Regions from separate parts of the Sorangium sp. So ce1014 genome, predicted to be linked through region 1. Evidence: riboswitches for the same ligand, from Rfam matches in the RefSeq annotation. Region 1 holds a riboswitch; each other region holds the start of a gene.
The links. A riboswitch is a leader RNA that binds a small molecule or an ion and turns the genes downstream of it on or off. The one in region 1 is predicted to bind cobalamin.
Positions count from the first base shown of each region.

Region 2: another riboswitch for cobalamin. It lies ahead of WME75_RS05655 (TonB-dependent receptor); the one in region 1 lies ahead of WME75_RS01615 (energy-coupling factor ABC transporter permease).
Region 3: another riboswitch for cobalamin. It lies ahead of WME75_RS20365 (ribonucleoside-diphosphate reductase subunit alpha); the one in region 1 lies ahead of WME75_RS01615 (energy-coupling factor ABC transporter permease).

Region 1 covers NZ_CP150356.1:396,081-406,003, forward strand. The annotation lists gene WME75_RS01560 (cobalt-precorrin-5B (C(1))-methyltransferase) at 1-487, opposite strand, end outside; gene WME75_RS01565 (FAD-dependent oxidoreductase) at 504-1,241, opposite strand; gene WME75_RS01570 (DUF3209 family protein) at 1,255-1,629, opposite strand; gene WME75_RS01575 (hypothetical protein) at 1,779-2,585, opposite strand; gene WME75_RS01580 (hypothetical protein) at 2,582-3,349, opposite strand; gene WME75_RS01585 (ABC transporter ATP-binding protein) at 3,346-4,083, opposite strand; gene WME75_RS01590 (TetR family transcriptional regulator) at 4,080-4,781, opposite strand; gene WME75_RS01595 (CbiX/SirB N-terminal domain-containing protein) at 4,915-6,102, opposite strand; gene WME75_RS01600 (energy-coupling factor ABC transporter ATP-binding protein) at 6,078-6,905, opposite strand; gene WME75_RS01605 (CbiQ family ECF transporter T component) at 6,902-7,651, opposite strand; gene WME75_RS01610 (hypothetical protein) at 7,641-8,027, opposite strand; gene WME75_RS01615 (energy-coupling factor ABC transporter permease) at 8,024-8,758, opposite strand; cobalamin riboswitch at 8,836-9,040, opposite strand.
Region 2 covers NZ_CP150356.1:1,491,239-1,501,161, reverse strand. The annotation lists gene WME75_RS05660 (N-6 DNA methylase) at 1-1,869, opposite strand, end outside; gene WME75_RS05655 (TonB-dependent receptor) at 2,013-4,163, opposite strand; cobalamin riboswitch at 4,408-4,588, opposite strand; gene typA (translational GTPase TypA) at 4,752-6,590, shown strand; gene WME75_RS05645 (hypothetical protein) at 7,007-7,186, shown strand; gene WME75_RS05640 (LysR family transcriptional regulator) at 7,200-8,114, opposite strand; gene WME75_RS05635 (haloacid dehalogenase type II) at 8,382-9,194, shown strand; gene WME75_RS05630 (c-type cytochrome) at 9,201-9,923, opposite strand, start outside.
Region 3 covers NZ_CP150356.1:5,335,604-5,345,526, reverse strand. The annotation lists gene WME75_RS20395 (ABC transporter substrate-binding protein) at 1-491, shown strand, start outside; gene WME75_RS20390 (DUF7676 family protein) at 546-1,127, shown strand; gene WME75_RS20385 (cysteine-rich CWC family protein) at 1,472-1,711, opposite strand; gene metE (5-methyltetrahydropteroyltriglutamate--homocysteine S-methyltransferase) at 1,708-4,020, opposite strand; gene WME75_RS20375 (acyl-CoA thioesterase) at 4,040-4,462, opposite strand; gene WME75_RS20370 (ribonucleotide-diphosphate reductase subunit beta) at 4,449-5,468, opposite strand; gene WME75_RS20365 (ribonucleoside-diphosphate reductase subunit alpha) at 5,465-7,957, opposite strand; cobalamin riboswitch at 8,215-8,422, opposite strand; gene WME75_RS20360 (hypothetical protein) at 8,560-9,540, opposite strand; gene WME75_RS20355 (hypothetical protein) at 9,609-9,923, opposite strand, start outside.

The DNA of each region.
Region 1 (9,923 bases):
TCTGCTTCGCCATCTCCTCGCCCTGGGGGACGCTGATCGTGACCGTGGCGCCCGCGAAATCCGAGCCCTCGAGCTCCTCGAGGACCATCTCGGTGATGTTCCGGCGCGGCACGGGGTTCACGGCCGGCGCGCCGACCGGCAGCCCGAGCCCGGGCTTCGTGACGACGGCGACCCCGTCGCCGCCGCGGATCTCGACGCCCGGCTCGCGGCGGAGCTCGACCTCGGCGACGAGCTCGGCGCCGTGGGTGCAGTCCGGATCGTCGCCGGCGTCCTTGATGACGCTGCAGGTGGCGCGCGGCCCGTCGCGGTCGCAGCGCTTCAGCGGGAAGGTGACGCGTTGCCCGTTCGGCAGGGTCGTCTCGATGGCGTCGAGCGCCCCGCCGCGCGCGAGCACGCGCGCCGCCGCCTTGGCCGCGGCGGCCGCGCACGCGCCCGTCGTGAACCCCTCGCGCTGCCCTTTCGGGTCTCTCGGCCGGACCTCTGCCATCCAGGATCCTGAACGATTACAAGGACTTCTTCAGGGGGTTGTTGAAGAAGCTCTCGAGGAGCACGCTGCCCTCCGGCGCGCCGAGCGAGGTCAGCCGGTCGCGGAGCGGGTAGAGGACGGCGCCGTCGCCCGCGCAGAGCACGGCGTCGTAGGGGCCGGCCGCGAGGTGCAGCTCACTGACGAGCGCGCACGCGCGCGCCGGCCGCTCGGGGTGGCCGACCGGGGGGAGGTCGCGGGCGACCGAGAGGCGGACGGGGGCGGGGAGGCGCTCGCGGACGAACGGCTCGGAGAGGAAGTCGTCCTCGGACTCGACGAGCCAGAGCAGGTCGAGCTGCGCCGCGCCGGCCGCGGCCGCGCTCCGCGCGATGCCGAGCGCGGCGGTGATGCCTGTGTCGGTCGCGATCACGAGCGCGCGGCCGGAGAAGCCGGGCGGGAGCCGCAGCTTGCCCCAGGGGCCGCTCCACTCGAGCTCGGCGCCGACGGGAAGGTCGTTGAGCACGTTCGACCCCGGCCCGGCGCCGATGCGCTTCACGGCGAGCTCGACGGCGCGCTGCTCGGCGTCGCTGGAGAGCAGCGAGTAGGCCCGCTTCGCGAGCTTGCCGCCGGGCAGGGTGACGCCGGTGTTGATGATCACGTACTGCCCGCCGGCGAAGCCGAGCTCGGCGCCGTCGACGCGCTCGACGCGGAGCAGCCGGGCGCCGTGGCCGAGCGGCGTTGCGCGGGCGATCCTGATCTTCGGGTTGCCCTGAGCCATCGGTCTGCTCCGCTCACTCCGCCGGGTAGATCTCGTGCACGAAGTCGTGCATCTCCTCGAGCTCGCGGTAGAGCCGGCCGAGCCCGTCGACCTGGGCGCGGAGGTCGAGCTCGACCTGCTTCGTGAGGATGAGGAGCGAGCGCAGGTAGGCGAGCTTCGCGTCGCCCGCGGGGGTCTTCGCGACCTTCTCCTGGAGCTCCACGAGCGACCCCTCGAACAGGCGCGAGAGGTTCTTCAGATCTCCGGCGCGCAGCATCGCCGAGACCGGCCCCGGCGCCTCGGCTGCAGGGCCGAGCTCGGCGAGCTCGTGCGCGCGCTCGGCGGGGTCGTCGATGCCCAGGATGTTCATGAGTCCAAGGCGGAGCGCGGCGACTTCGTGACAGGCCATACAGGTTCTCTCCTAATCGGCCCCCTCCTACCAGCTAGGGAACAGGGCGGGAAGGAGCAGGCGGGAGGAGGGCGCGAGCTGCGGCGCGCGGTTCGACGAGCGTTCCCCGCGGAGGCACGCCGCGGGGAGGAGCGGCGAGCTCCTCGGGGTCAGAGCGCGTCGGTGCGCTCGAGGAGCTCGCCCGCGGCCGCGACGGCGATCACGGCGAGCGGCACCGCGATCGCCAGCGCGGCCGGGCCGAGCCAGGCCGACGTGGCGTCGTTCCAGAGCAGCGACGCGAGCACGAGCCCGTCCCTGAGCCCCTCGCGCGCCTCGAACGCGTCGGGCCGGTACATGAATGCCGCCGTGGGCATCAGCGGCGCGACCCACACGGCCGACGCGACAAGGAGCGCGTGGAAGCCGTCTCGCATCCGCACGAGCAGCGGCAGGAGCGCCGAGAGCAGCGCGACCGCGAGCGCGACGAGGAAGAGGCCGCCGCCGAGCGCGCCCGCCACGCTGACCCCATCGTTCGCCTCGATGTACGGCGCGACGGCGAGCGCGGTACAGGCCGCGACCACCACGCCCGCCCCGGCCCCGGCGAGCAGCGAGGGCGCCGTGCGCGCGGCGAGGAGGACGCGGGCGCGGATCGGCTTGGCGAGCAGGAGCTCGAGCCGATGCTCCTCTCGCGCCGTGACCGTCGCGTTGACGAGGCCTGTCAGGGCGACGAAGTACGCGACGAAATAGGTGGCGAGGAGATCGTTGATCAAGAGCACGGCGGCCATCCCCTCGATCTCGAAGGCCTGCTCGAGGAAGCGGACGACCTGCGCCGGTACACGAACGAGCAGCGCGTGGGTGCCGAGCACCACGAGCACGCCGGCGATCGCCGCGACGAGCGAGGTGCGGCGCGGGGCGTGGCGCGCTTCGAGCGCGAAGTAGCCGCGGAGCGAGCCCGCGGCGGGGGCGGTCGTCGGGGTCATGCTTCCATCCTCCGGACGCCCGCGGCGCCCACCGCGATGGTGAGGGCGGTGAGCGCGGCGAGCGCGAGCATCGGCGGGCCGAGCACGGCGGGGCCGAGGCGGTCGAGGCTCCCGAGGCCGAGCGCGCCGAGGGTGATCGGGTTCGCGAGGGTGATGCCTCGCCACGCGGGCTGATAGAAGCCGATGAGCGACAGGCCCACGAGGCCCCCGAGCGTGGCGAACCCGATCAGCGCGGAGGCGCCGCGGTGCTTCACCCACGCGGCGATCGCGGCGCAGAGCGCGGTCGCGAAGAGCGCCGCGAAGGCGTGGAGCGACATCGCGCCGAGGAAGGGGCCGGGGCGGAAGCCGGGGACGCGCGCCGTGAAGTAGAGGGCGCCGGCGAGCTGGGTCGCGACGTGCAGGGTCACCATCACCGCGCACGCGCTCAGCGCGCGGACCACGAAGTAGCGAGGGATCGAGAGCGGCTTGCTGGCGAGGAGCGGCAGCACGCCGGTGTCGCGCTCGCGGAGCACGACGCCGCTGGCGATCACCACGGGGAGGAACGCGATCACCTTGTTCATCGTCAGGTCGATCCACACGTACATGAAGATCTGGAACGGCGTGGCGTCGCCGAACCAGGCCGCGATCGCGGCGCGCACGTGATCGGGCGGCCGCGCGAGCACGACGGGGATCGCGACCAGGGCGTAAGCGAGCATCGCGACGCAGAGCCAGGTCTTCCGCTCGCGGAGCGTCGCCAGGTAGTCGAGCCACAGGAGGCGGATCACGCGGCCTCCCTGCGCACGAGCGCGAGGTAGAGATCGTCCATGGTGCGCGCGCCGTGCGCGTCCTTGAGGCGCTCGACCTCGTCGCAGGCGACGAGGCGTGAGCGATGCATCACCGCGACGCGCTGGCAGAGGGCCTCGACGTCGGAGAGGATGTGCGAGGAGAACACGATGGTGACGCCGCGCTCGCGCGCGAGCGCGCGGAGCATCTCGAGGAGCTCGTGGCGGCCGAGGGGATCGAGGCCCGAGGTCGGCTCGTCGAGCAGGAGCACCGCGGGCTCGTTGATCAGCGCCTGGGCGATCCCGACCTTCTGGGCCATGCCGGTGGAGAAGCCGCGCAGGGGGCGGTCGGCCTCGCGCTCGAGCCCGAAGCGGCGCAGGAGGGCGTCGGCGCGCGCGGCCGCGACGCCGCGGGGCAGCGCGAACATCGCGGCGACGTAGTGGAGAAAGCCGCGCGCCGTCATGTCGGGGGGCAGCGAGTACGACGCGGGCAGATAACCCGCGTTCCGCCGGACCTCGAGCGTCTCGTGGACGACGTCGCGCCCGAGCACGCGCGCGGAGCCCGCGGTCGGCCGGGTCAGGCCGAGGAGCATGCGCAACGTCGTGGTCTTGCCGGCGCCGTTATGCCCCATGAAGCCGAAGATCTCGCCGGCCGCGACGGCGAAGGTCACGCCGTCGACGGCCGTGACCTTCCCGAAGCGCTTGCCGAGCGCATTCACCTCGATCGCCTGGTTCATCGCTTGCTCCTCGCGCGCGACGCGGTCGCGCGCTGCTCTGTGGGAATCGCGTTCGTGGAGGTCGTCTCCGTGGGGGGCGCCGCGGGGCGCGCGGCCAGGCCGGCGCGGAAGATGTCGACGATCGCGTCGAGCGTGCGCTCGCCGGCGAAGAGGCCGGACGAGGTGACGAGCCCGAGGTGCTGGGGCGCGAAGCGCAGCACGCCGAGGACGAAGGGGATCGCGTCGCGATCGACGTCGGGCCGGATCTCGCCGCGCGCGATGCCCTCGTCGACCCAGCCGCTGATCTGGGCGATCTGCGCCTTCGCGGCGGCGGCGCTCGCGGCGTCGTCGAGCAGGCGGAGCGCGCGGAGGTCGGGGTCCTCGCGGAGGAGCTTGCCGAAGAGGGGCTCGGCGGCCTGCTGGCGGTAGGCGAAGCGGAGGGTCGCGACGAGGCGATCGAGCGGGGACTCGAGGCCCATCACCTCGGCGGCGAAGCGGACGCGGATCGTGGCGAAGGACTGCTCGACCACCTCGCGCAGGAGGGACTCCTTGTCGGCAAATTCGAGGTAGAGGGCACCCTTCGCGCAGCCGGCCTCGGCGGCGACAGCGTCGAGGTGGGTGCCCTTGAAGCCGCGCTCGACGAAGTGGCGCTTGGCGGCCTCGAGGATCCTGGTGCGCCGCGCAGGGTCGCGGGGTTTGTCGGGGCGCCGAACTGCCACAGAACTCATATGACTCAATAGGACAAATGAGTCAAATTGGCCGGCGCTCGGGATGCCCTCATCGAGAGCGACCTCGAGGACTATTTCCGCGGGTCAGAAATCCATGCTCGAGCGCGGCTCCGGGCGCCGCGCCTCATTGCATGATGTCGTCGACGAGCCGCGCCACAAGCCGGTCGCCGAGCAGGTGCTCCTCCACGAGGTCCTCGGCGTCCTCCTCGCGGACGCCGCGGTACCACACCCCGTCGGGGTAGACGGCGACCGTCGGCCCCTCGCCGCAGCGACCCATGCACGACGTCCTCGTCACGCGGATCTGCTGCTGCTGGCCGGCCTGCTTCAGGCGGCGGCGCAGCGACTCGAGCAGCGCCAGGCTGCCGCGGTCCACGCAGTCGGCATTGCCGCAGACGAGCACGTGCTTGCGCAGCGGGCGGTGGGCGTGCAGGTGGTTCGACGCCTGCGTGTGCGTCAGCGTGTGGCGCACGCTGTAGAGCATCGCCTTGAGCCCACCGACCTCCTGGGCGAGCCCCGGCATGGCGGTGCGGTACATGCACGTGTCGCAGGGGAGGGGCGACTCGCCGGCGAGCGCCTGGCGCGCGCGCTCGTCGACGAGCCCGAAGAGCGCGCTCGACAGGCCGAGGTGGGGCGCGAGCGACGCGCGGATCCACGGGTACGTCGAGGCGAAGCGATCGACCTGCTCGGCGAGCTTCGTCATGAGCCGGCCGGCGAAGAGGAAGTAGGGGAGGACGACGACGCGCTCGGGCCGCTGGCGCGCGACGCGATCGAGCGTCTCCTCGACCGAGGGCCGCGTGATGCCGATGAAGGTCGGCTCGACGAGCTGGAGCCCGCGGCCCTCGCCGATGAGGCGCGCCATCTTGCAGAAATCGCCGTTCGCGTCCGGGTCGCTGGCCCCGCGCCCGACCACGACGAGCGCCGTCCGGGCCCGCGCCGCCGGGTCGTCCGGCAGCACGGACGCGGCGCGCTCGAACGCGACCTCCGCGAGCGCCGGGTGCACGCCGAGGTGCCGCGCCGCCGAGAAGCGCACGCCGGGGTGCGCGGCCCGCGCCTGCTCGAGCGCCAGCGGGATGTCGTTCTTCACGTGACCCGCCGCGAACAGGAAGAGCGGCACGACCGCCACCCGGGACACCCGCGCCGCGAGCGCCGCGAGCGCGTCGGCGAGGTAGGGCGTCGCGAGCTCGATGTAGCCGTGCTGCACGACGATCCCGGAGCGCGAGGCGCGGTAGTCGGCCACGAGCGCCTCGAACTCGGCGTTCGACGCGGCGTCGCGGCTGCCGTGGCCGATCAGCAGGAGCCCATCGTCATGCATGCGAGCGCCTCCTCCAGGGTGAGCGGAAGGCCTGCGTGGCCCCGCGGGGGGGACGGGCTCATCCGGGTCCAGAGCTCCGCGACCCAGGGCCGCCTGAGCCGCGCCCGCGCGAGGAGCTCCCCGCGCGCGAACACCTCCCGCGGCGGCCCGTCCGCGAGGACCTGCCCGTCGCCGAGCAGGATCGCGCGCGTCGCGAAGAGCGGCACGAGATCGACCGCGTGCGTCGCGGCGACGAGCGTGGTCCCCTGCTGCTCGGAGAGGGCGCGCAGCGTCCGGCAGAGGGAGAGCTCGCCCTCCGGGTCGAGGCCCGCGGTCGGCTCGTCGAGCAAGAGCACGCGCGGCCGCATCGCCAGCATCCCGGCGATGCACGCGCGCTTGCGCTCGCCGAAGCTCAGCGCCTCGATCGCGCGGCCCTCGAGGTGCGCGATCTGCACGGCGGAGAGCGCCGCCTCGGCGCGGCGCCGCGCCTCGGGCGCGGGCAGGCCGAGGTTCCTCGGGCCGAACAGGACGTCGTCGAGGAGCGTCGCGCCGAGCAGCTGGTCGTCCGGGTCCTGGAGCACGAGCGCGGCGCCCGCGGCCACGGCGTCCGAGGGCGAGCCCACGCGGCGGCCCGAGATCTCGACGCTGCCGCCGGGCACGGGGAGGAGCCCGACGAGCGTCCGGAGCAGCGCGGTCTTGCCGGCGCCGTTGCCGCCGAGCACCGCCACGGACTCGCCCTCGGCGATGTCGAGGCGCACGTCGCGCAGCGCGGGCTCGGCGCCGCGATAGCCGATGCGGGGGGCGCGCAGGGCGATGGCGCTCATCCCGCCTCGCCGGCGGCGACGCTGAGCCCGAGCGCCGCGAGGGCGGCGGCGGCGAACGCGAGGTTCGCGGCGGGCGCGCTCGCCCGGCGGTCGGCGACGGGGAGCTTTCCCTTGTAGCCGCGGAGCTGCATCGCGAGGGCGGCGTGCTCGGAGCGCTCCAGGGTCCGGAGCGCCACGACGCCCGCGATGGCGCCGGCCGAGCGCGCGGCGGCGCGCGGGTGCGCGAACCCGCCGCGGAGCGCGGCGGCGCTCCACGCGCCGTCGGCCGCGCGCTGGAGCACGCCGGCGAAGCGCCGCGCGAGCGCGAGCAGCTCGACGAGGGCCGCGGGCGCGCCGAGCCCGGCGAGCGCCGCCTCGATCTCGGCGGGGGCGGCGGCGCTGGCGAGCCATCGGAGCACCGCGGCCGCCGCGAGGACGCGCGCGGCGATGGCCGCGGCGCGGCCGGCGCCCTCGCGCGTGAGGGCGTCGAGCGGGAACGGCGCGCCCGCGAGGAGCGGCTCCCCCGGGGTGAGCGCGAGCGCGAGCGCGGCCGCGAGCCCCCCGACCCACGCGGCGGGCGCGAACGCGCGGAGGACGGCGCCCGCCGTCACACCCTGGAGGCGGAGGGCCGCGCACGCGACGACGAGCAGCGCGGCCGGCGTCCAGGGCGAGCGCGCGCCCGCGGCGACGCAGCACGCGGCCACGGCGGCCCCGAGGCGGAGCCGGGGATCCACGTCGCGGAGCCGCGCGGGGAGATCAGTCGGCACGGAGGCCTTCGACGCCGGGCTTGCCGCCGGGCTCGCCGGCGGGCTGACCGGCGCGCTCGACGAAGAGCACGCGCGAGAAGTAGCCCAGGGCGAAGCCGGAGAGGAGCCCCGCCCAGAGGAACGCGAAGAGCAGGAGATCGCCCTCGAAGCCCGCGAACAGCGGCCCCGTGTCGTGGCGCCCCGCGTCCTCGGCGACGCGGCGGATCACGGCCTCGTCGACCCCGTCCCAGGAGGCGTTGCCGCACGCGACGAGCCAGAGCGCGGCGGCAGCCGGGAGCGCGGCGGTGAGCCGGAGCGCGGCGGCGAGCCTTGGCGCGGCGGCGCGCGCGCGCCGTGCGAACGCGGGCAGCGCGCGCTGCGCGACCCGCCGCGTCACGACGCCCCCGCGGCGAGCGGGACGACCCGGAGCCGCTCCAGGATGTCGGGCCGCCGGGCGCGCAGGAAGACGAGGGCCCCCGCGGTCATGGCGCCCTCGAGGAGGCCGAGCGGCAGCTGGGTGGGGACGAAGGCGAGGGCGACGCCGGTGAACATGGACGTCACCGACCCTTCGCCAGCGAGCCCGAGCGCGAGCTCGAGCGCCGTGGTCGCGTACGTGGCCCAGTCCGAGGTCACGCCGGCGAGGAACCCCGCGACCCAGAGGCTCGCGCCGCAGCGCTGCGCGAGCCGGAAGGCGAGGTACCCGGTGAACGCGCCCGCGATGCCCATCGACGCCACGTCGGCGCCGAGCGTGGTGAGCCCGCCGTGCGCGAGGAAGAGGGCCTGGATGAGGAGCGCCACCACGGTGACGAGGACGGCCATCCAGGGGCCGATGAGCACCGCGGCGAGCCCGGTGCCGCACGGGTGGGAGCAGGTCCCGGCGGTCGGCACCGGCACGGGCATGCACGAGATCGCGAAGACGGCGGCGGCGACGAGGCCGACGAACGGCTTGTAGAAGACGTCCTGCTGGGTGCGCTGCCGGAGCAGGTGGAGGGCGATCGCGACGAAGGGCAGGGCGATCGCGTTCCAGACCGCGCACCAGCCGAGCGGCAGGACGCCTTCCGCGAGGTGCATGGCGGCCGCGGGCCGGGCCGCGAGGAGCGTCACCAGGAACACGCAGGCGATGGACACGGCACGGCCGTGGGGACCGAATTCGGCGCTCCGGGTGAGGTCCGCACCCGAACGCCACGAAGACGTGCGCAAGCTGCACCTCGTGGGGGGCTCGGGTAGGTCTCCCGGCTCATGGGTTCAGGGAGCTGTTCGAGCTCCCAGCGCTGCGTCCACCTTCCCAGGCCCGTTCATGAGGCCCAGTGGTCTTCGGAGGCAGCTCCCCACTCACGGTGGCGGTACCGCGCCGGTTTTGCACCGGCTTCCCTGTTATGCCCTGAGGGCACCCGAGGCGTAGATTGTCAGATGGATCTCGGTAGTCCCGTTTCGCGCCCGGCGTCAAGGACGTCGCGCCGCGATCGCGGGGAGGCGCTCGTCTCGCGGCGCGGCGAGCGGACGGTCCCGGCGCTGCCGCGGTGTGCCGTGCGCTGATGGCGCCGCCCTGTCGAGCCGACCGGCAGCGCCACACGGGATCGCGCCCTGTGCAATGGTGGAATCGGAGGCGCGGACGAGAAGGAGAAGGAGAAATTGACCGAGACGCACGAGGCAAAGCTTTCTCGAAAATGCTGCAAGCCTTGTGCTTCTGTAGTTAAAGTCTCTTTACTTGTTCACCTCAGGGTCGCTGCTGGCTCCGGCGTCCTCTCGGGGCGGCGCCGCCCCGTGCGCGCGGCGCGGGTGCTGGGCCCTCTCGGAGCGTGCGCGCCTGGTGCGCGCAGCGCCCGCTCCGGTGGTTTTCTCGCGGCAGTGTGCCTTGTTCGTCCTGGCTCTTTACTTGTGAGCAGGTGTTCCGTGCCTGGCTCCCTTTGTCGCGGCGCCTGCCGTGAGAGGGGGCGGCGGGCTCTCGTGTTCTCCTTTCCGAGAACGCGAAAATGGACTCCACCGGAGGCTGTCTCCCGTGCACGGGTATGCCCGGCTCGAACGCGCATTCGCGGGAATGGGCGGCGTCTGCGCTGTGCGGTCGTCTGGCTGTCCTCGTGCCGGGCGCAATTCGCTCACCCGCGTGCATGCCTTGCACTTTGTTATCGACAACCTGCCCTCGGGTGCCACACTCTGATCACCGCATGCGCACCGGCGCGGTTTCCCCCCCCGGCCCGGAGCGCGTGCGGGTTTTCTTGAGCACCGCGGCGGACGTTCACCACGTCGCCGCGGTCCCCCTGCCGCGGTCATGTCTGGCCCCCCTCCAGCATGA
Region 2 (9,923 bases), 1.1 Mb from region 1:
GCCGCGCCGCTCGACCGCGGTCGCGGCGTCCGTCGCGACGTCGCGCGCGAACACGATGGCGTCCGCGAAGTTGGACTTGCCGCTGCCGTTCGGGCCGACGAGCACCGTGAAGGGGGCCAGCTCGACGCTGGCCTCCGCGATGCTCCGATAGTTCCTGAGCTCGACGCGCCGCCACATCTGCGCCGGGGCTTCGTCGCCCGGCGGCGCGTCATCGTCGACGTACCGGCGAACCGCCAGGCTGAACCCGTTCGTCGCGATCTCTTTGAGTTGGACGAGGCGCGCAACCCCGGGAACGTCGCTGGCCGACCGGAAGGTCTTCGTGATCTTCACCACGTCCTCGGGCCCGAGCCGGTTCCTCGTGCGCTCCTCCTGGAACCTTCGCGAGGTGTCGATGAAGAGCACCTTTCCCTTCCTCGACGCCGGCTTGTCGCGGCGCAGTACGAGGAGCGCAGCGGGGCCACTCGTCGCCGGGAACAGGTTGGCAGGGAGCCCAACCACCGCGTCGAACAGGTCGTCCTTCAGCATTCGCTTGCGGATTTCCCCCTCGGCTCCTCCGCGAAACAGGACGCCGCCGGGCGCCAGCATCGCCATCACCCCCGAGCGGTGGAGGCTGGCGTGCATGTGCTGCAAGAACGCGAATTCACTCTGGTTCCTGGGGGGCACGCCGTACCGAAAGCGCGCATGGGGTTCGCGCTCCGCCGTATCATGCAGCCCCCACGTCAGGCCGACCGGCGGAACGCAGAGGACGCGGTCGTGCTGCACGAGATGCCCGCCCACGGTACTGCGCGGATCGCGAAGCGTGTCGCCCCTGTCGATCTGTGCGTCCGGCAGACCAGCCAGGAGCATGTTGATCCTGGCGAGCGTCCAGGCTTCGACGCTCCTCTCCTGACCACGGAGCGAGAGGCTTCGCCCGCTCCCGCCGCGGCGCTCGACGTACGTCGCGCACGCGACCAGCAAGGTGCCGTAGCCGCACGCCGGATCGTAGATACGCATCCCCTCGGAGGGGTCGAGCAGCTCGGCCATCAGCTCCGCGATCGCGATCGTGGGGTGGGGCTCACCGGCGCGCTTCGCGTCCCGGAGGTCCATCTCCTCGAGGAACATCTGGAAGGCGCGCCCCAGCGTGTCGGGCGTGGCCAGATCCCCGTCTCGAAGCGACATCCCCGAGAGGAGCTGGACGAGCCGGTGGAGGAGGCGAAGGCGCTCCGCGCGTTCCCCGAAGCGTCGCTCGTCCGTGAAATCCGCCCAGGAGAGCACGCCGCGGAGGGCCGGATTGCTCTCCTCGAGCGCCACACAGGCCCGGTTGAGTGCCAGGTCGATTGATGGAACGCTCGCACCCACCGTCGCCCAGCGCGCCTGGGCAGGCACGGAGATGTTGAACGTGGAAGGCTCCGCGTCGTTCAGACGCTTCAGGAGGAGCAGGACGGCGATCGTCATCCGATGCTGCCCGCTCGGACCGAGCGTGTGCCGAAGGAGTTTGGCTGCCTCGAGCAGGCAGCCCACGATCAGCTCCTTCGTCAGCCGACCTTCTTGCGCTTCGCTTTCCGCGCCGGGTCGGGCCGAAGGAGCTTCGTCGGTGCCCTCGACGTCTCGGGCGTCGATCTGCGACGAGGCCTCCCCGAGCAGACGGGCGACGAGGGTGGCCTTGTCTCGCGCACGTGCGTCGAGGTCGAGCGTGCGACACAGGCCTTTCAGCTGGCCGAGAGGCAGCGCGCGCAGCAGTCCCTCCGCACGCAGCCCCGGCGCCGAGAGCATCGCGTCGACGATCGCCGCCTTCTTCCGCCGGTCGGGCAGGTCGACCTCGAAGCGGTCGGCCAGGGCCGTGAGATCAGCCCGGGGGAGCAGCAGCAAGACGTCGCGGGGCGTCGGCATGGCTGCGCGAACGATACACGCGCGCACCGCGGGTCGCGAGCCTGCCTCCCTCCGCCGCCGCTGCCGCCGCGAACGTCATTCCCTCGCCCCCGCGCACGCCAGGGTCGCGCGCTCGGCCACGCGGGCCTGAGCGCAGCACCCCCTCACTCCCAGTGCAGCGTCGCCCGCCCGATCGCCGTGAAGGGCCACCCCGGCGAGTAGTGGATCCCCGTGACCGCGGCCGGCTCGTACGGCAGCCGCGAGTCGCTCGCGAACTGGACCTCGCGCCACGTCGTGTCGAGGAGGTTCTGGACGTCCACGGCCACCTCGACGTTCCTCCACCGGAGCCCCGCGTTCGCGTCGACGACCGTGAACCCCTCGGCGGTGAGCGACTCGTCCTCGGTCGCGGGCCGCGCGCCGATCGCCTTGACCCGCAGCGCGGCGAACGGCGTGAACGCGCCGAACGTCGGGCGGACGCCGACCCCCGCGGTCAGCGTCCGCGTCGGCGCGAGGGCGACCGCGCTCGCGTTGCCGGCGTTCACGCGGAAGCGCGCGCGGGTGAAGGTCGCGTCCACGTCGGCGAAGAGCCAGCTCCCGAGCCGGTAACGCGCGCCGATCTCGACCCCGTAGCGCCGCGTCTGCCCCGACGCCTCGGTCACGCCGGCGTCGCCGCTCCAGACCAGCTCGGAGTCGAGATCGAGCAGGAACCCGGCCGCGCTCAGCGAGAGCCCGCGCACGGGCGCGACCCGCGCGCCGACCTCGTAGCCCGTCGCCGGGGTGATCAGCGTCGCCGCCCCCTGGGCCAGCACCACGCCCCGGGCGTCGTTCGAGTGGAAGCCGCGCCCGTAGTGGGCGAAGAGATCGACCCCGTCGATCGGCGAGACGATCGCCGTGAGCTTCGGCAGGAGCTGCATCTGCCCCTGGGCGCCGCTCGACCTGTTCCCGGTCGCCCGGAGGTCCTCGCGCAGGTCGTCCACGTTGACGTCGATCCACTGCCCGCGCGCGCCGAGCACGAGGCGGAGCCAGCGCCGGAGCCGGGCGTCCTGCTCGACGTAGACGCCGATCTGGCCCTCGTCGATGTGGGTCCGGTCCCTCTCCTCGAGCCGCTCGCGCGCCTGGTCGTGGTGGAGCGACTTGTCGATCCCGTCCGCGCGGAGCTGCGCGCCGAGCGAGGTCGTGAACCTCGCCCCCCCGAGCTCGAGCTGCTTGCGGAACCGGATTTCTGCGCCCGCGACGGTGCGGTCGTCGTTCTGCTCGATCTGATCGCCGTGGACGGGGTCCTCGCTGAAGAACGTGAAGTTCGAGTACAGCGTGAAGCGATAGCCGAGGAGGTAGGCCATCGCGCTCAGGTCGGCGTCCCGCCACGCGGTCGAGAGGGCGACGGACCCCATGTGCCGCGCGGTCGACCCGCCCTCGGTCGGATCGACCGCGCCGAAATGGTCGATGCACGGCTGTCCGAAGGCGGAGGGCGGCGGGTTCAGGCCGCCCTGCTCGCCCTCGCCGCACACGGCGCGCGCCGGGATCTGGCCGGAGCCGGACCAGGTCGATCCGTAGGACATCCAGGTCATCTGGACCTTCCCGGCGCCGCCGAGGTCGTGCGTCGCCCTCAGGAACACGTTGAAGCGCTCGAGCCGCTCCGGATTGAGGAACGGCCCGTCGTTCCGGTAGACCTCCGCCGCGGCCACCGCGCGCCAATCGTCGCCGAGATCCGGCGAGGCGATCACGAGGCCGCGCAGGATGCCGTACTGCCCCACGCTGAGCTGCGCGGTGCTCTCGTCGAGCTTCTCGGCGAAGCGGAGGTTGACGGCGCCCGCCGTGCCGAAATCGCCGATGCTCGCGTAATAAGGCCCCTTGTAGCCGTCGAGCCCTGTCACGAGCTCCGGGATCATGAAGTAGAGGTCGGTGAAGCCGTGCCCGTGGCCGTGGCTGACCAGGTTGACGGGCACCCCGTCGACGAAGAAGGCGACGTCGGTCCCGTGGTCCGCGTCGAAGCCGCGCAGAAAATACTGGTTCGCCTTGCCGCCGCCGGCGTGCTGCACGGCGAAGAGCCCGGGGACCGCCTCGAGGAGGTCGCCCGGCCGGAGCCTCGGCCGGAGCTCGAGCTCGCGGTACCCGACCGAGACGCGCGAGGCGGCCTCGCTGCCCGGCTTCTCCGCCTGCACCGTGACCTCGAGCGCGCCCCCGTCCGCGGGCGCCTCCGGCGGCTCGACCTCGGCGCGCGCCGGCCGCGCGGTGGCCAGCAAGAGGGCCAGTGCGGCCATCCGACCGAGCGGATGGCGGTGTTCGTGACCGATCGTGACCGTCTCGCGGAGCATTCGTGTCCTCCTTCGCTGCCATCGCGCGGAGCGGCGGCGGGCCGCTCGTGTCGAGCTCCGCGAGGAGGAAAAGGCGAATCCGGCGCGATGCGCTGGACCGACCCTCGCCCCCACGGGCGACCAGGAGGCATCGCGGGGGGCGGTTCGGGATCCGGGACGTGCGCAGAGATGCACCGGCTCGGACCTAACCGCCTCCCTCGAGGCTCCCAGGTCGAACCGGCATCGGATGTCTCCCCGTCGCCGGGCGCTGGCAGGTCTTCGGGCTCGCGAGCGCTCCGGCCGGGCCGGGTTCCTACTGTCCACCGCTTCCCAGCCCTCGCGGGCCAGTGCTTCGTGGGAGGTCGTTCTCGCTTACCGCTGCGGGGCAGCCCCGGAATTTCACCGGGTTCCCTATTCAGCCTGGGCAGGCGCCCAGGCACCAGCGCGGGCGCACCCTACGGTGGCGCCCCTCCGGCTGTCAATCGCTCCCGCTCACCTCGCCCGCTCGGCTCGCAGCGCTCGCGTCGCGGGCGGGCCGAACGTTCGAGCTCTAGCGAGGATGGGCTCGCTCCTCCGTGGAACGCGTGCTAAACGGCCGCCGCTGTATATATGCCGCGTAATGACCTCCGCAATATCGCCATCGTCGCCCACGTCGACCACGGGAAGACGACCCTCGTCGATCACATGCTCCGCCAGTCGGGCGCCTTCCGGGAAAACGAGGTCGTGGCCGAGCGGGTCATGGACTCGAACGACCTCGAGCGGGAGCGCGGCATCACGATCCTCGCGAAGAACACGAGCATCCGGTACCGCGGGGTCAAGATCAACATCGTCGACACGCCCGGCCACTCCGACTTCGGCGGCGAGGTCGAGCGCACGCTGATGATGGCCGACGGGGCGCTGCTCCTCGTCGACGCCGCCGAGGGCCCGCTGCCGCAGACGCGGTTCGTGCTCTCGAAGTGCCTCCAGCGCGGCTTCCCGATCATCGTCGTCATCAACAAGATCGACCGGAGCGACGCGCGCGCCCACGAGGTGCTCTCCGAGGTGTTCGACCTCTTCTGCGATCTCGAGGCGAGCGACCCGCAGATGGACTTCTCGACGCTCTACGCGGTCGCGAAGTTCGGCCAGGCCAAGCGCGAGCTCGAGCACGAGGCCACGGACCTCGTGCCGCTCTTCGAGACGATCCTCGAGCGGGTCCCCGGCCCCTCCGGCGACCCCGACGGGCCGCTCCAGGTCATCGTCTGCAACACGACCCACGACGACTACGTGGGCCGGCTCGCGGTCGGCCGCGTGGTCCGGGGCACCGCCCGGTCCGGCGCCGACGTCGCGCTCCTCGGCGAGGACGGGCAGTCGCGCGGCTACGTGAAGATGCTCTACGCCTACGAGGGGCTGAAGCGGGTCTCGGTCGAGAGCGCCGTCGCGGGCGAGGTGGTCGCCATCGCGGGGCTCGATGCGGTCACGATCGGCGACACGATCGCGGATCCGGCGAGCCCCGAGGCGCTGCCGCGGATCGTGGTCGAGGAGCCGACGATCAAGATGAAGATCGGCGTGAACACGTCGACGTTCGCCGGCAAGAGCAAGCAGTCGAAGTACCTGACGAGCCGTCACCTGAAGGAGCGGCTCGAGCGCGAGGCGATGAAGAACCTCGCGATCCGGGTGGAGCCGACCGAGGTGCCCGACACGTTCGTGGTGCTCGGCCGCGGCGAGCTCCAGCTCGCGATCCTCGTGGAGACGATGCGGCGCGAGGGGTACGAGATGCAGCTCTCGAACCCCGAGGTCGTCACGCGCGAGATCAACGGCGAGGTGATGGAGCCGGTCGAGCTCGTGGTCGTGGACGCGCCGGACACCTACGTCGGCATCGTGACCGAGCGCCTCAGCGGCCGGCGCGGCCGGATGGTGAAGATGACGAACCCCGGCTTCGGGCGCGCGCGCCTCGAGTTCCGGGTGCCGTCGCGCGGGCTCATCGGCTTCCGTGGCGAGTTCCTGACGGCGACGCGCGGGACGGGCCTGCTCAACACGATGTTCGACGGCTGGGCGCCCTGGGGCGGCCCGATGATGCGCCGCCCGACCGGCGCCATCGTCGCCGATCGCATCGGCGTGGCGACCCCGTACGCGCTGCACCACCTCCAGCCGCGCGGGATGTTCTTCATCGTCCCCGGCGTCGAGGTCTACGAGGGGATGATCATCGGCGAGCACAACCGGCCGAACGACACCGACGTCAACGTGATCAAGGAGAAGAAGCTCTCCAACGTGCGCAACCACGGCAAGGACGAGAACGTCCTCCTGGCCAGCCCGCGGCTGCTCACGATCGAGACGGCGATGGAGTGGATCGACGGCGACGAGCTCGTCGAGGTCACGCCCGACGCGGTGCGCGTCCGCAAGAAGGTGCTCGCGTGCAACCGCCGGGAGCGCCGCGAGGACGCGATCGAGCAGTCGCAGGCGGTGGAGTGATCGGCCGGGGGCGCCCGGCGGCGAGCGCCCCTCCCCTGCCCGCCTGGGTGTAGGCTCCCGGGGATGAGAACGACGCTGCTTTCAGCGCGGTTGGCTTCGCTCGTCGCCCTCGCGGGGGCGAGCGCCTGCGGCGGGAGCGTGGTGGTCGACGGCTCCCCGGACGGCGACGACGGCTCCGGGGGCGCGAGCGCGACGTCGAGCGCGAACGCGACGTCGCGCCAGAGCGCGGGCGTGGGCCCGCAGACGGCGAGCTCCAGCGGGACGGGCTCGGCCGAGTCCGTGAGGCCTCGTGCGATTTCTTCTGCGAGATCTTCGATGACACGGCGTGCCGGGAGCCCGGCTGTCGCGAGGCCTGCGTCGATCTGCTCTCCGAGCCGCGCCCCTGCAACGACCTGACCGCGCCGTACTTCGACTGCATGGGCGGGATCGTCCGCATCGGGTCGTTCATGACCTGCGAGGAGATCTCGGCGTGGCTCGATCCGCTCTTCGAGTGCCTGGGCTCCCGCGAGTCGGCGTGCGACACCGATTTCGTGCACATGGACTGCGCGCCTGCCTTCGAGGCGCACAGGGCCTGTCAGCTCGGCCAGGGCCGGTAGCCGGGGGCGCGCGTCACCGGGTCTCGCGCGGCCGCGCGCCGGGCCGCAGGGCGCCGCGCAGCGGCCCGAGGGCGTCGATGACGAACGCGACGAGCGCCTTGACGCGCGGCACCCCGCGTGTGTCGCGGTGCACCCCGAGCCACAGCGCGCGCTCGGGCGGCGGCGACGGCGGCGAGAGCAGGCGCAGCCCCGCCGTCGCGTCGCCCAGGGTGCGCGGCAGGCAGACGAGCCCGACGCCGGCGGCCCCCATGGTGGCCTGGGTCTCGCGGCCGTTGGTGCGGGCGGCGACGCGGGCTTTCGAGGCGACGGCGCGCAGCCATGACAGATCGGCGATGGCCGGCGGCTCGTCGTTCATCGTGACGAGGGCGTGGCCCTCGCACTGCCGGTCCCAGTCCGGCAGGCCGCGCTCGGCGAGGTAGGCCTCCGAGGCGTAGAGGCCGAAGGCGATCCGCGCGACCTCGCGCTGGAAGACCTCCTGGTGCTCGAACGCGGCGGGGCGAAGGGCGATGTCCGCCTCCCGCCGCGGGAGGCTGAGCCAGCGCGCATCCGCGATGAGGTCGACGGAGATGGCGGGGTGGCGCGCGAGGAAGGGAACGAGCAGCGGCCCGAGGACGCGGACGGCGAGCCACTCGGACGCGGTGACGCGGAGGTGGCCTCTCAGGCCTGCGTCGCGGCCGGAGGCGGCGCGCTCGGCGGCGAGCGCGCCCTGCTCCATGCGCTCGGCGTGGCCGAGCACGGTCTCGCCCGCGGCCGAGAGCGCGAACCCCGACGGCGAGCGCTGAAAGAGCTTCGCCCCGAGGCGCCGCTCGAACGCGTCGATGCGCCGCCCCACGGTCGGCTGGGTGACCTTGAGCGCGCGCGCGGCGGCCGAGAGGTTGCCGTGCCGCGCGACGGCGAGGAAGTAGCGCAGATCGTCCCAGTCGAGCATGACTCCCGCGCGCGGGGCGCGGCGGCCCGGGAGCGCGCCGCGCCATGCAAGGATGCATGGCGAGTATACGGCGATGGCGGATCGCCGGGCAACGGCGGAGCGCGCATGCTCTCCTCCACGCATTCGCGCGCTCGTCTCCGGCGCGTCTTCGCGTGCCCTGGCGCATAGTCGCCTCCTCTCCGCGTGGTTCCGCGTGGTTCCGCGTGGTTCCGCGTGATTCCACGTAATTTCGCGCGCTTCACATCGGATGATCCGATCGAGGACAGCATGCATTCGAGTCGTCGTGAATTCCTCAACCGCGTGGCCGGGACCGCCGCGACAGGCATCCTGGGCTCGGCCCCGCCGGCCATGACCGCCTCGTGCGTCGCCGAGCGCTGGCCGGCGCCGCCGCGGCCGGCGGCGGGCCCGAAGATCAGGGCCATCGCCTTTGACGCCTTTCCGATCCTCGATCCGCGGCCGATCGCCGCGCTCGCCGAGGAGCTCTGTCCGGGCAAGGGAGCCCTGCTGAGCGAGGCCTGGCGCACCCGGCAATTCGAGTACACGTGGCTCCGGGTCGCGGCCCGCGAGTACGCCGATTTCTGGCAGGTGACGGCGGACGCGCTGGCGTTCGCCGAGCGGGCGCTGCGGCTCGATCTCGGCGAGGACAAGCGGGCGCGGCTCCTCGGGGCGTATCTCGATCTCGAGGCGTGGCCGGACGTGCCGCCGGCGCTCGAATCGCTGCGGCGCGCGGGCATCCGGCTCTCGTTCCTGTCCAACTTCACGCCGCGGATGCTCGACGCCGCGATCGAGCGCTCCGGCCTGGGAGGCCTGTTCGATCACGTGCTCAGCACCGACCGGGCGCGGACGTACAAGCCGGATCCTCGCGCGTACCGGATGGCGCTCGACGCGCTCGGCCTCGATCGCGAGGAGATCCTCTTCGTGCCGTTCGCCGGCTGGGACGCCGCGGGCGCCCGGTGGTTTGGCTATCCCACGTTCTGGGTCAACCGCATGGGCCTGCCGGCCGAGGAGCTGGGCGTGAGCGCCGACGCGATGGGAGCGACCCTGACCGATCTGGTGGACTTCGTGACGGCGGGGGCGTGAACGACATCAGGGCGATGGCGGAGGAAGGTCGGCCCGCTCTCTGCAAACCACCCTGGCGCGCCCTTCGGCGCTGTCTCGGCGGCCGCGGGCGGCGCCGGCGAGCGCGAGCCCGAGCAGCGCCGCCTGGGCGAGGCAAGTCTCCAGCGCGGGGTAGATCCCCAGCGCGGCGAACCGAGGGAGGGGCAGCCCGTGGACCGGCAACAGCCCGCAGAGCTGGAAGGCGGCCACGCCGCGGCCGGCGAGCGGCACGCACAGCAGACAGGCGAGCCAGCCCGGAAAAGCCGCCCGGCGGAGCGCGGCCGTCCGTCTCACGCGGGTGGCCAGCGCCGCGCCGACGACGAGCAGCGCAAGCGCGACCAGGACACCGGCCACGGCGGGCGGCGCGACGGAGAGGGACACCCCGAGCGCCGCACCGAACCCCGAGAACGCCGCGCCAAAGCCGGCCAGCAGCGCGGTCGCGAACACGAACGCTCGGTCGTCCCGCGACGGATCGGGCGAACGCGCCTGCCGCGCGTCGCGCCGCCAGCCGAGCACCGCCGCGCCGGCGACGGCCGCGACCGCGAGCGAGGTCGTCGCGCCTGCCGCGAGCGTTCGCCAGAAGCCGGCCATGTGCCGCAGCGCCGCCGCGTCCCACGCGGCGAACGCGAGCAGCAGCGCCGCGCCCGACGCGACGTGGACGACACGCCTGCTCCGGGACGACGCGCCGGCGGCGAGCGCGGCGAGGAAGAG
Region 3 (9,923 bases), 4.9 Mb from region 1:
TCCGCAACGCGCACGAGATCGCCGCGCTGGTCGGCCACCCCGAGCGCGGCCGGCGGTTCGCGACGGCCCTCGCGCACGGCATGGCCGCGGTGGCCGCCGATATCCAGCCTCCGCAGCGCCGTCGCGGCATGTACCTGAGCGGCTACGGCGGCCGCCTCTTCGGAGGCACGGCGGGCACGAGCTACCACGACGTGCTCGCCTCGGCGGGGCTGGTCGACGCGGCCGCGAGCGCGCACCGCGACTGGCCGGAGTACACGCCGGAGCAGATCCTGACGCTCGACCCCGATGTCCTTGTGACGAACGCCGGAATGCGAAGGGTCCTGTGCGGACAGGCGGGTCTCGATCGGCTCCGCGCCTGCAGCGCGGCCGGCGGCGTCGTCGAGCTCGACGACGCGCTCCTCGGCGATCCGGGGCCGGCCATGCTCGACGCCGCCCGGATCGTTCGAGCGGCCGTCTATGGCGCTCCCCCTGCGCTCGGGGGCGGCGAGTAGCTCGTGTGCAACCCTGCCACCCTGGAGATCGGACAAGACAAGATGAGTGATGACGTGGCTGAACGCTCGACCGAGCGCAATCTCGACGGAACGACGACGGAGTACTTCGATGTCCCGCCGGCGGAAGAGGCGTATCGTGAGCTGGTGAGGGTCCTGTTCGAGGACCACTGGAGCGCCATCGATTTCGGCCCGTGCCTCCAGGGCGCCGTGTTCGAGCTCCGGTTCGCGAGCAAGCCCCGGGTCGGTTACCTCGACGGCTACTTGACGATCGGGCCGGACGAGCCCGGCGCATGGCACTTTCACCTCTGCGTCGGAGCCCACAAGGGGACGAAGGCGCGGCCCACGCCGCCGGAGCTCGCGCGATGGCGGCAGTGCGCGCGCGCCGCGTTCTACTGCGACCGCGACGCGGAGGGACGCTCGAGGAGCTGGGGATTGAGGCTCTGGAACGGCCGGAACGAGCAGATGATGACGGTGTTCTTCCCGAACCCGTGGCTCGACCAGGAGCGCATGAAGCCCGTCAAGGAGCCCGACTGGTCGAGGCTCGCGCTCTGGATGGACCTGCGCGCGCGCTTCGCGGGCGTGCCGGCCGAGCCCGCGCCGGTCGATGATCCTCGGCGCCCGCGGATGTGCGGATAGCGGCAACGTCAGCTCGCCCGGCGGCCTGAGCGAGGGGCCCCGGATCCATCCTTTCTGTCGCCGCTCGCCTGCCGGCGCCTCGTCGGCTGGGCTGGTAGCACGATCTTGAAAGATCGTGCTACCAGGCTCGACCGTGTGTTATGGCGCGGCCCGCCTGGCTGGGCAAAGGGGCTGAAATGACCTCCCGATGGGTGTGGATCGCGGGTGCGATGGTTTCCCCCTGTCGCGTTCCTCGGCTGCGCTGACGAGGGCGAGCCTGTCGATGACCTCTGGCGCAGCGCGCGGGAGGGCAGATCCTCGGTCGAGGAGCGACCCCGGCCCTCCGGCGGCGGACCGGAGGCGCGTCACCGGCCCCGCAACAGCCGGCCGATCAGCTCAGTCGTCCTGGCCGGATCCCTCCGCCCCGTCGCGCACGCCCTGCACACGCACGCGACGCCCCGCGCCTCCTGGGGGACCCGATCGAGCACCGCTGCGGGTATCGACACCTCGAAGCACCAGCATGTCGGCGCCCCCCCGGCCACCCCGCACGCATTGGCCTCGTCGCAGAGCGGACACCGCGACGTATCGATGTCGGCACCCGTCACGTCGTCACGCCGGCGAGCCGCTGTCGAGCGAGCCGCGCCGCCTCCACCATGTTGACCAGGGCCGCCTCGACCTCTTCCCAGCCGCGGGTCTTGAGCCCGCAGTCCGGGTTCACCCAGAGCTGATGGCCGGGCAGCACGCGCGCTGCGACCTCGAGCAGATTGACCATCTCGTCGAGGGTCGGCACGCGCGGCGAATGGATGTCGTAGACGCCCGGGCCGATCTCGTTCGGATAGCGGAAGCGCGCGAAGTCGGCGAGGAGCTCCATCCTGGAGCGCGACGTCTCGATGGAGAGCACGTCGGCATCCATCGCGGCGATGGAGTCGAGGATGTCGCCGAACTCCGAGTAGCACATGTGCGTGTGGATCTGGGTCTCGTCGCGGACTCCGCTCGTGGCGAGCCGGAACGCGTCCACGGCCCATCGCAGGTAGGCTCCCCAGGCGTCGCGGCAGAGGGGCAGCCCCTCGCGGATGGCCGGTTCATCCACCTGGATCATCGCGATGCCGGCGGCCTCGAGGTCGGCCACCTCGTCCCGGAGCGCCAGCGCGATCTGCGCGCACGTCTCGCTGCGGGGCTGATCGTCGCGCACGAAGGACCACTGGAGGATCGTGACGGGCCCCGTGAGCATGCCCTTCATGGGCCTCGCCGTGAGCGACTGCGCGAACGTGGACCACGGGACGGTCATCGCGGAAGGGCGCGACACGTCCCCGAAGAGCACGGGCGGCTTCACGCACCTCGAACCATAGCTCTGGACCCACCCGTTCTCGGTGAACGCGAAGCCGGCGAGCTGCTCGCCGAAGTACTCCACCATGTCGTTGCGCTCGAACTCGCCGTGTACGAGGACATCGAGCCCGATAGCCTCTTGCCTCTTCACGCAGCGCTGCGTCTCGTCCTTCAGGAATCGCTCGTACTGCTCCGACGTCATCCGACCAGCGCGCAGCGCGGCGCGAGCGCCGCGGACGTCGCCTGTCTGAGGGAACGAGCCGATCGTCGTCGTGGGGAACGCCGGGAGGCCGAAGCGCGCGCGCTGCTTCGCCGCCCGCTCGGCGAACGGCGACGCCCGGCGCAGCATCCCATCGTTCACTGCGTCGACCCGCGCGCGGACCCCCGGGTTCCGGGTCCGCTGCGAGGCGCGCCGCGCGGCGAGCGCGCTCCGCGCTTCGTCGAAGGCCGCCGAGCTGGGCGAGCTCGTCGCGGCGGCGTCGGCGAGCGCGCGGAGCTCGGCGAGCTTCTGCGCGGCGAAGGCCATCCAGCGGAGCAGCTCCGCGTCCAGCTTCTTCTCGACGGAGAGGTCGGCGGGCACGTGGAGCAGCGAGCACGAGGGCGCCACGAAGACCCTGTCCGGCCCGAGCGCCGTGACCGCGCGTCGGATCCGCCGGTGCGCGGCGTCGAGATCGGTGCGCCAGATGTTTCGGCCGTCGACCACGCCCGCGGAGAGGGACATCGACGGCGGGAGCGCCGCGAGCGCGGCGTCGAGCTGCTCCGGCGCGCGCACCAGGTCCACGTGGAGCGCATCGAAGCCCGACCCCGCGGCGAGCGCGAGGTTCTCGCCGAGCGCGCCGAAGTACGTCGCGAGGAGGACGCGCGGTCGCCGCGCGCACGCGGCGAGCCGGGCGAACGCCCTCTGGCAGGCGTCCCGAGCGCGCGCGTCCAGGTCCAGCACGAGGCACGGCTCGTCGATCTGGACCCACGCGACGTTCCGCTCCGCGAGCGTCCCGAGCAGCGCCTCGTAGACCGGGAGCAGCCGATCCAGGAGATCGAGGGGGCTGGCGCCGGCCGGCGACCCCGGCGCGAGCTTGGAGAGGAGCAGGAACGTGACGGGTCCGACCACCACGGGGCGGGTCTCGACGCCGAGCGCGCGCGCCTCCTCGATCTCGCCCACGATCTTCGACGCTTCGAGCTCGAACTGCTGACCAGGATCGAGCTCGGGGACGATGTAATGGTAGTTCGTGTCGAACCACTTCGTCATCTCCAGGGCGGCGACGTCGACGCCCGCGGCGCGGTCCTGGAGACCCCGCGCCATCGCGAAGTAACGAACGAGAGGATCGGGGATGGCGCGATAACGCGCCGGCACCGCGCCGACAGCGACCGTCATGTCGAGCATGTGGTCGTAGAGCGAGAAGTCGTTGCTCGGGATCTGATCGATGCCCAGCGACCTCATCGCCGACCAGTGCCGGCGACGGAGCGTCGACGCCGTCGCCTCGAGCTCGCTCGCCGGCGAGCTCTTCGACCAGTGGCTCTCGAGCGCTTTCTTCAGCTCTCGAGCGATGCCGAAACGCGGATAACCTAGACACGTTGCGAGCACGGACATGGGAGTCCCTTTCTCCTTTTCAGGATTGTGCGATCGATCGGAACGGTGGGACGCTCGTCGGCTTCCCGTGCGTGTCGAGCGCGACGAGGACGAAGCGGCCGCGGGTGGCGAGCTGCCGATCTCCGCTGATCAGATCCTCGGCGTAGAGGCCAACCTCCACGGTCATGGAGGAGCGCCCGGTGGCGGCGATGCTCGCCACGAGCTCGACGAGCTGACCCTGCCGCACAGGCACATGGAAGTCGACCTTCTCGCTGCTCGCGGTCACCACCGCGCGGCGCGCGTAGCGCGAGGCGAGGATGAAGGCCGCCTTATCCATGAGGGCGAGCGCCTGTCCGCCGAACAGCGTCCCGTAATGGTTCGTTTGCCCGGGAAAGACCATCTCGACGAGCCGAGCCTCGGTGATGAGCCCGGCCTCGATGCGCTCGATCTCAGAAGGAGGCATCGAGGACGACCTCCCCGGAGACGCCGACCTGATAGGCCGAGACGCGGCGCTCGAAGAAATTCGTGACCTCCTGGACATCCTGCAGGTCCATGAAGGAGAACGGGTTCTTCGCCCCGTAGCGCTTCGGCATGCCGAGCGTGGCGAGCCGCTGGTCGGCGCAGAACTCGAGGTAGCGGCGCACGTCGCGCGCCGACATGCCCGCGACGCCGGCGCCGAGGAGATCCTCCGCGAACCGTGCCTCGCAGTCGATCGCCTCATCCATCATGTCGGCGATCGACCGCGAGAGTCCGGCGTCGAAGAGGTCGGGCTCCTCGCGCCGCACCGTGCTCACGACCTCGAACGCGAAGCGCATGTGCGCGCTCTCGTCGCGGAAGACCCAGCTCGTCCCCGCGGCGAGCCCGTGGAGCAGGCCGCGCGAGCGCAGGAAGTACACGTACGCGAACGCGCCGAAGAAGAAGAGCCCCTCGACGCACGCGGCGAAGCAGATGACGTTGAGGAGGAACTGCCGCCTCGCGGCGCGCGAGTCCAGCCGCCCGAGCGACTCGATGGAATCGATCCACCGCATGCAGAAATCGGCCTTCGCCCGGATCGATGGGATGTTCTCGACGGCCGCGAAGGCGCGGTGACGGTCCTCGGGATCGGGGATGTACGTGTCGAGGAGCGTCAGGTAGAACTGGACGTGCAACGCCTCTTCATAGAGCTGCCGCGACAGGTACATCCGCGCCTCCGGGGCGTTGATGTGCCTGTACAGGTTGAGCACGAGGTTGTTCGCCACGATGGAGTCACCCGTGGCGAAGAACGCGACGAGGCGCTGGACGAGGTGCCGCTCCGCGCCGGTCATCTTCCGCAGGTCGCCCACGTCCGTCGAGAAGTCGACCTCCTCCACGGTCCACGTGTTCCTGATGGCGGCGCGGTACATCTCGAAGAAGACCGGATAGGCCATCGGGCGCAGGGTGAGGCAGTGGCCCGGATCCAGGAGGCGCGCGGGGCGGCTCAGGCGGCTCATTGGCAGGCCTCGCACGCTTCGGGGTTCTCGAGCGCGCACGCCACGTCCGCGGCCGCCTTCGCCGCGGGCACCCACCCGCGCTCGGGGTGCGGCTCGGCGCCGCCCCCGGGCGTCCGGTCCGGCGCCGCGTCCACGGTGGCCTTGGTGATGCGCGTCGCGGGGCGCGATCGCAGGTAGTAGGTCGTCTTGAGGCCCTTCTTCCATGCGTGGAAGTACATGCTCGACAGCTGACCGATGGTGGGGGTCTCGACGAAGAGGTTCAGCGACTGGCTCTGATCGATGAAGGCGCCGCGATCCGCGGCCATGTCGATGAGCGAGCGCATCGGGATCTCCCACGCCGTCCGGTACACGGCGCGGACCTCCTCCGGCAGCTCGTCGAGGCCCTGGGCCGAGCCCTCCGCGAGCTTGAGCCGCGCGCGCACGGCGTCGTTCCAGGCGCCGTGCCGCTTGAGCTCCGCGACCAGATAGCGGTTCATCTGCAGGAAATCCCCGGACAGCGTCTCGCGCTTGAAGAGGTTCGACACCTGCGGCTCGATGCACTCGCAGCAGCCCGCGATCGACGCGATCGTCGCGGTCGGCGCGATGGCGACGAGCAGCGAGTTCCGCAGCCCCTCGGCGCGGACGCGGGCGCGGAGCGCCTCCCAGCGCGCCGTGTCCTCCGGGACGGAGTCCCACGCGTCGAACTGGAGCTCTCCGCGGGCGGCGCGCGTCTCGTCGAACGACGGGTGGCGCCCCTTCTCGGCCGCGAGGTCCGCGGACGTCGAGAGCGCGTGATAGTACACCTCCTCCGAGATCCGCCGCGAGAGGTCGCGCGCGGCTGGGGCGTCGAAGGGCAGACGCATCTGGAAGAACACGTCTTGCAGCCCCATCAGCCCGAGCCCCACCGGCCGCCAGCGGAGGTTCGAGCGCTGGGTCGAGGCGATGGGATAGTAGTTGAGGTCGATGACGCGGTCGAGCTGGCGGACCGCGCTCTGCACCGTACGCGCGAGCTTCTCGAGGTCGAACGCGACCGCGCCGTCTTCCCGCAGGGCCGTGTGGCGCGCGAGGTTGATCGAGCCCAGGTTGCAGACGGCCGACTCCTCCTTCGAGGTCACCTCCAGGATCTCGGTGCACAGGTTCGAGAGGTGGACGGTGCGGCCCGGCAGCGCCGTCTGGTTGCACGCGCGGTTCGACTTGTCCTTGAACGTCATCCAGCCGTTGCCGGTCTGCGCGAGCGTGCGCATCATCCGCGCGTAGAGCTCGCGCGCCTTCATCGTCTTCCTGGCGAGGCCCGCCGCCTCGGCCTCGGCATAACGGCGCTCGAACTCGTCTCCGTAGAGATCGGGCAGATCGCGCACGTCCTTCGGATCGAACAGGCTCCATTCGCCGTCGGCCTCGACCCGCTTCATGAAGAGGTCCGGCACCCAGCTCGCGAGGTTCAGGTTGTGCGTGCGCGCGGCCTCGTCGCCCGTGTTGTCGCGCAGCGCGAGGAACTCCTCCACGTCGGCGTGCCACGGCTCGAGGTAGACGCAGCAGGCGCCCTTGCGCTTGCCGCCCTGGTTCACGGCCGCCACCGACGCGTCGAGCGTCTTGAGCCACGGCACGATGCCGCTGGAGTGCCCGTTGGTGCTCTCGATGAGCGAGCCGCGTGACCGCACGCGGTGGTAGGCGAGCCCGATGCCGCCCGAGAACTTCGAGAGCATCGCGACGTCGGTGTAGCGCTGGTAGATGGTCTCGAGGTGGTCCTCCGGCGAGTCGAGCAAGAAGCAGCTCGAGAGCTGCTCGTGGCCCGTGCCCGCGTTGAACATCGTGGGCGAGCTCGGGAGGTAGTCGAGCGACGAGAAGAGCCGGTAGAGCTCGATGGCCTGCGCCGCCGTCTCGGAAAGCGCGCACGCGATGCGCAGGAAGAACTGCTGCGGCGTCTCGACGACGAGGCGCGTCTCGGGGTGCTTGAGCAGATAGCGATCGTAGAGGGTCCGCAGGCCGAAGTACTCGAGCTCGTTGTCCCGCCCCGGCTCGATCGTGTCGTTCAGCTTGCGGGCGTTCTGCGCCACGAAGCCGTGGAGTCGCTCGTTGATGAGGCCGAGCCGCCGCCCGAGGGCGATGGACTGCGAGAAGGCGTGGATCTCCTGGTTGCGGACCTCCTTGTCGATATAGGTGGCGAGCAGGCGCGCCGCGAGCTTCGCGTACTGGGGCTCATCGGCGATGAGCGAGGCCGCCGTCTGGATGGAGAGCTGATCGAGCTCGCGCGTCGTCGCGCCGTCGTAGAGGCCGCTGATGGTCTTTGTCGCGACGCGGAGCGCGTCCACGTCGGACAGGCCGGCGCAAGAGCGGCTCACGGCCCGGACGATCTTGTTGACGTCGACAGGCTCGCTCGATCCGTTCCTCTTCTTCACCCGCATCGTCGTGTGCGGGAGTGCGTCCTCGGCGCCGCGGGTGCTCGTGTGGGGCGTGTGGAGCGCGCGCAACGGCGCCGCGCCGTTGCTCCTCATCGACGTATCGCTCAGCATGGCAATCCTCCTCGTCGTGCTTCGTTCGGAGCGGTCCCGGACCGCTCGCGTCGATGCCGCGAGAGCGAAGAAGCCAGCCGATGCGCACGGGGCGCGTGCTCTTCAGGAGAGAGCCTTCGGACCGACCGCTCGCCCCCGCGGGCGAAAGGAAGACGACGCGGGAGGGGGTCGGAACCGGGACAAGCGCGAGAGTCGGCGCCAGCTCGGACCTACCGCCCTCCCACGAGGCTTCCAGGTCAAACCGGCGCGGGATGTCTCCCCGACGCAGGATGTTGGCAGGTCTTCGGACTTGCGAGCGCTCCGGCTCTCGCCGGGTTCCTACGGTCCACCGCTTCCCAGCCCGGAGGCCAGTGCTCGTCGTGGAGATCGTTCTCGCTTACCGCTGCGGGGCAGCCCCGGATTCGCACCGGGTTCCCTTTTGAGCCCCGGACCGAAGCCCGAGGCACCAACACGAGGTACTACATATTGTGGTGCGCGGCGCTGGTCAAGCGATATGTTGGGGGTGGGCCGGCATTCCCCCGTTCTGCTTTCCTCACTGCTTCCTGGTTCCTTGGCGTCATTGCGGTTCGCTTCCCGGCCGACTTCCCGCAGCAGAGGTAGAGCTAGGGGCAGGACGCGTTTACGATCGCCACGGCGTCGAGATCGAAGATGCCCGTTGCGCCGGTCAAGTCCGGCCGATCGGTGATCCGCACGTAACGCGCGAAGCTGAGCTCGAGGTCGGCGAGGTCGAATAGATCGCCGCCCGCGACCTCGGGGTCGGTCGGATCGATGGAGCTCGTGTCGGGGTTCGCGAGCACGGGGTGCCAGCCGGCGCAGGAGCCGTAGGCGGCCGCCGTGGCCGTGCACGGGAAGGCTATCCAGTCGACGCCGTTCTGGCTCACCTCCACGGTCGCGAGCTCGGCGAACACGGTGGTCGGGCCCGTCTGGAACGCGTTCTCGAAGACGATGAAGTCCGGTCCTGGCCTGTCGAGGATGAGATTGCCCGAGAAGCCGAAGGTGACGGTGCCGCCGTTGCCGAGAGACACCACGTCGGTCGAGCCAGCGCAGCAACCCCCGCCCTTGGGAGGACCGAAGGCGATGCCCGGGAATCTGTCCTGCCCATAGGTCTGGCCCGGCCCGAAGAGGTGGCTTACCACCTCGGAGGCGAACACCGTTTCCGCGCCCGTGCAGCCCTCGCCGCCGCCGCCGCCGCCGCCCGCGGCCCCGCCGCCAGCGCCGCCGTCACCAGCGCCGCCGTCACCAGCGCCGCCCGCCCCGCCTGAACCCCCTGCGCCGCCGGTGGCGTGCTCTCCGCCAGTGCCGCCGTCGCCCCCGGCACCCCCAGCGCCGCCGTCGCCCCCAGCGCCGCCCGAGCCGCCGGTGCTCGTCGCGCCGCCCGCGCCGCTCCCGGCGTCGCTCGACGACGTGGTTGCCCCGCCGCCCGATCCGGTGGCCCCTCCCTGACCGGCCGCGCCGCCGGATCCCTGCGCGGCCGTTCCTCCCATTCCCCCGGACCCGCTCTCGGACGGCGAGTCCTCCGAGGAACAGGCGATGATCGTGAGAACCGACAGAAGCACGCTCGCGCGCGCGATGCGAAACACCATGAGACCTCCGAGGGCGGGCGCGCGACGCGTCGGAACGCGCCCGACGCGTCGCGCGGCCCGCGTGCTGATCAGTAGAACGGCGCCGACGTACCGTAGCGCGCGGAATGGATGTTATAATCGGTGCTGTTGATGCTCCCATCCCCGTTGAAGTCGGCGTGCTGGTTGTATCCGGAGTTGCCCAGCTGGGTGTTCCACGCCGCCATCAGGATGTTGTAATCGTCCGTGTCCACGTCGTCGTCGTTGTCGAGATCCGCGTCCGCGATGTTCCCGAAGCCGTCGCCGTCGGTGTCGCGCTGGTTCGAGTTCGCGGTGAGGTAGGCGTTGTCCGCGCCGTCGGGCACGCCGTCGCTGTCGGAGTCCGGCGCGCCGTCGGGGAAGTACAG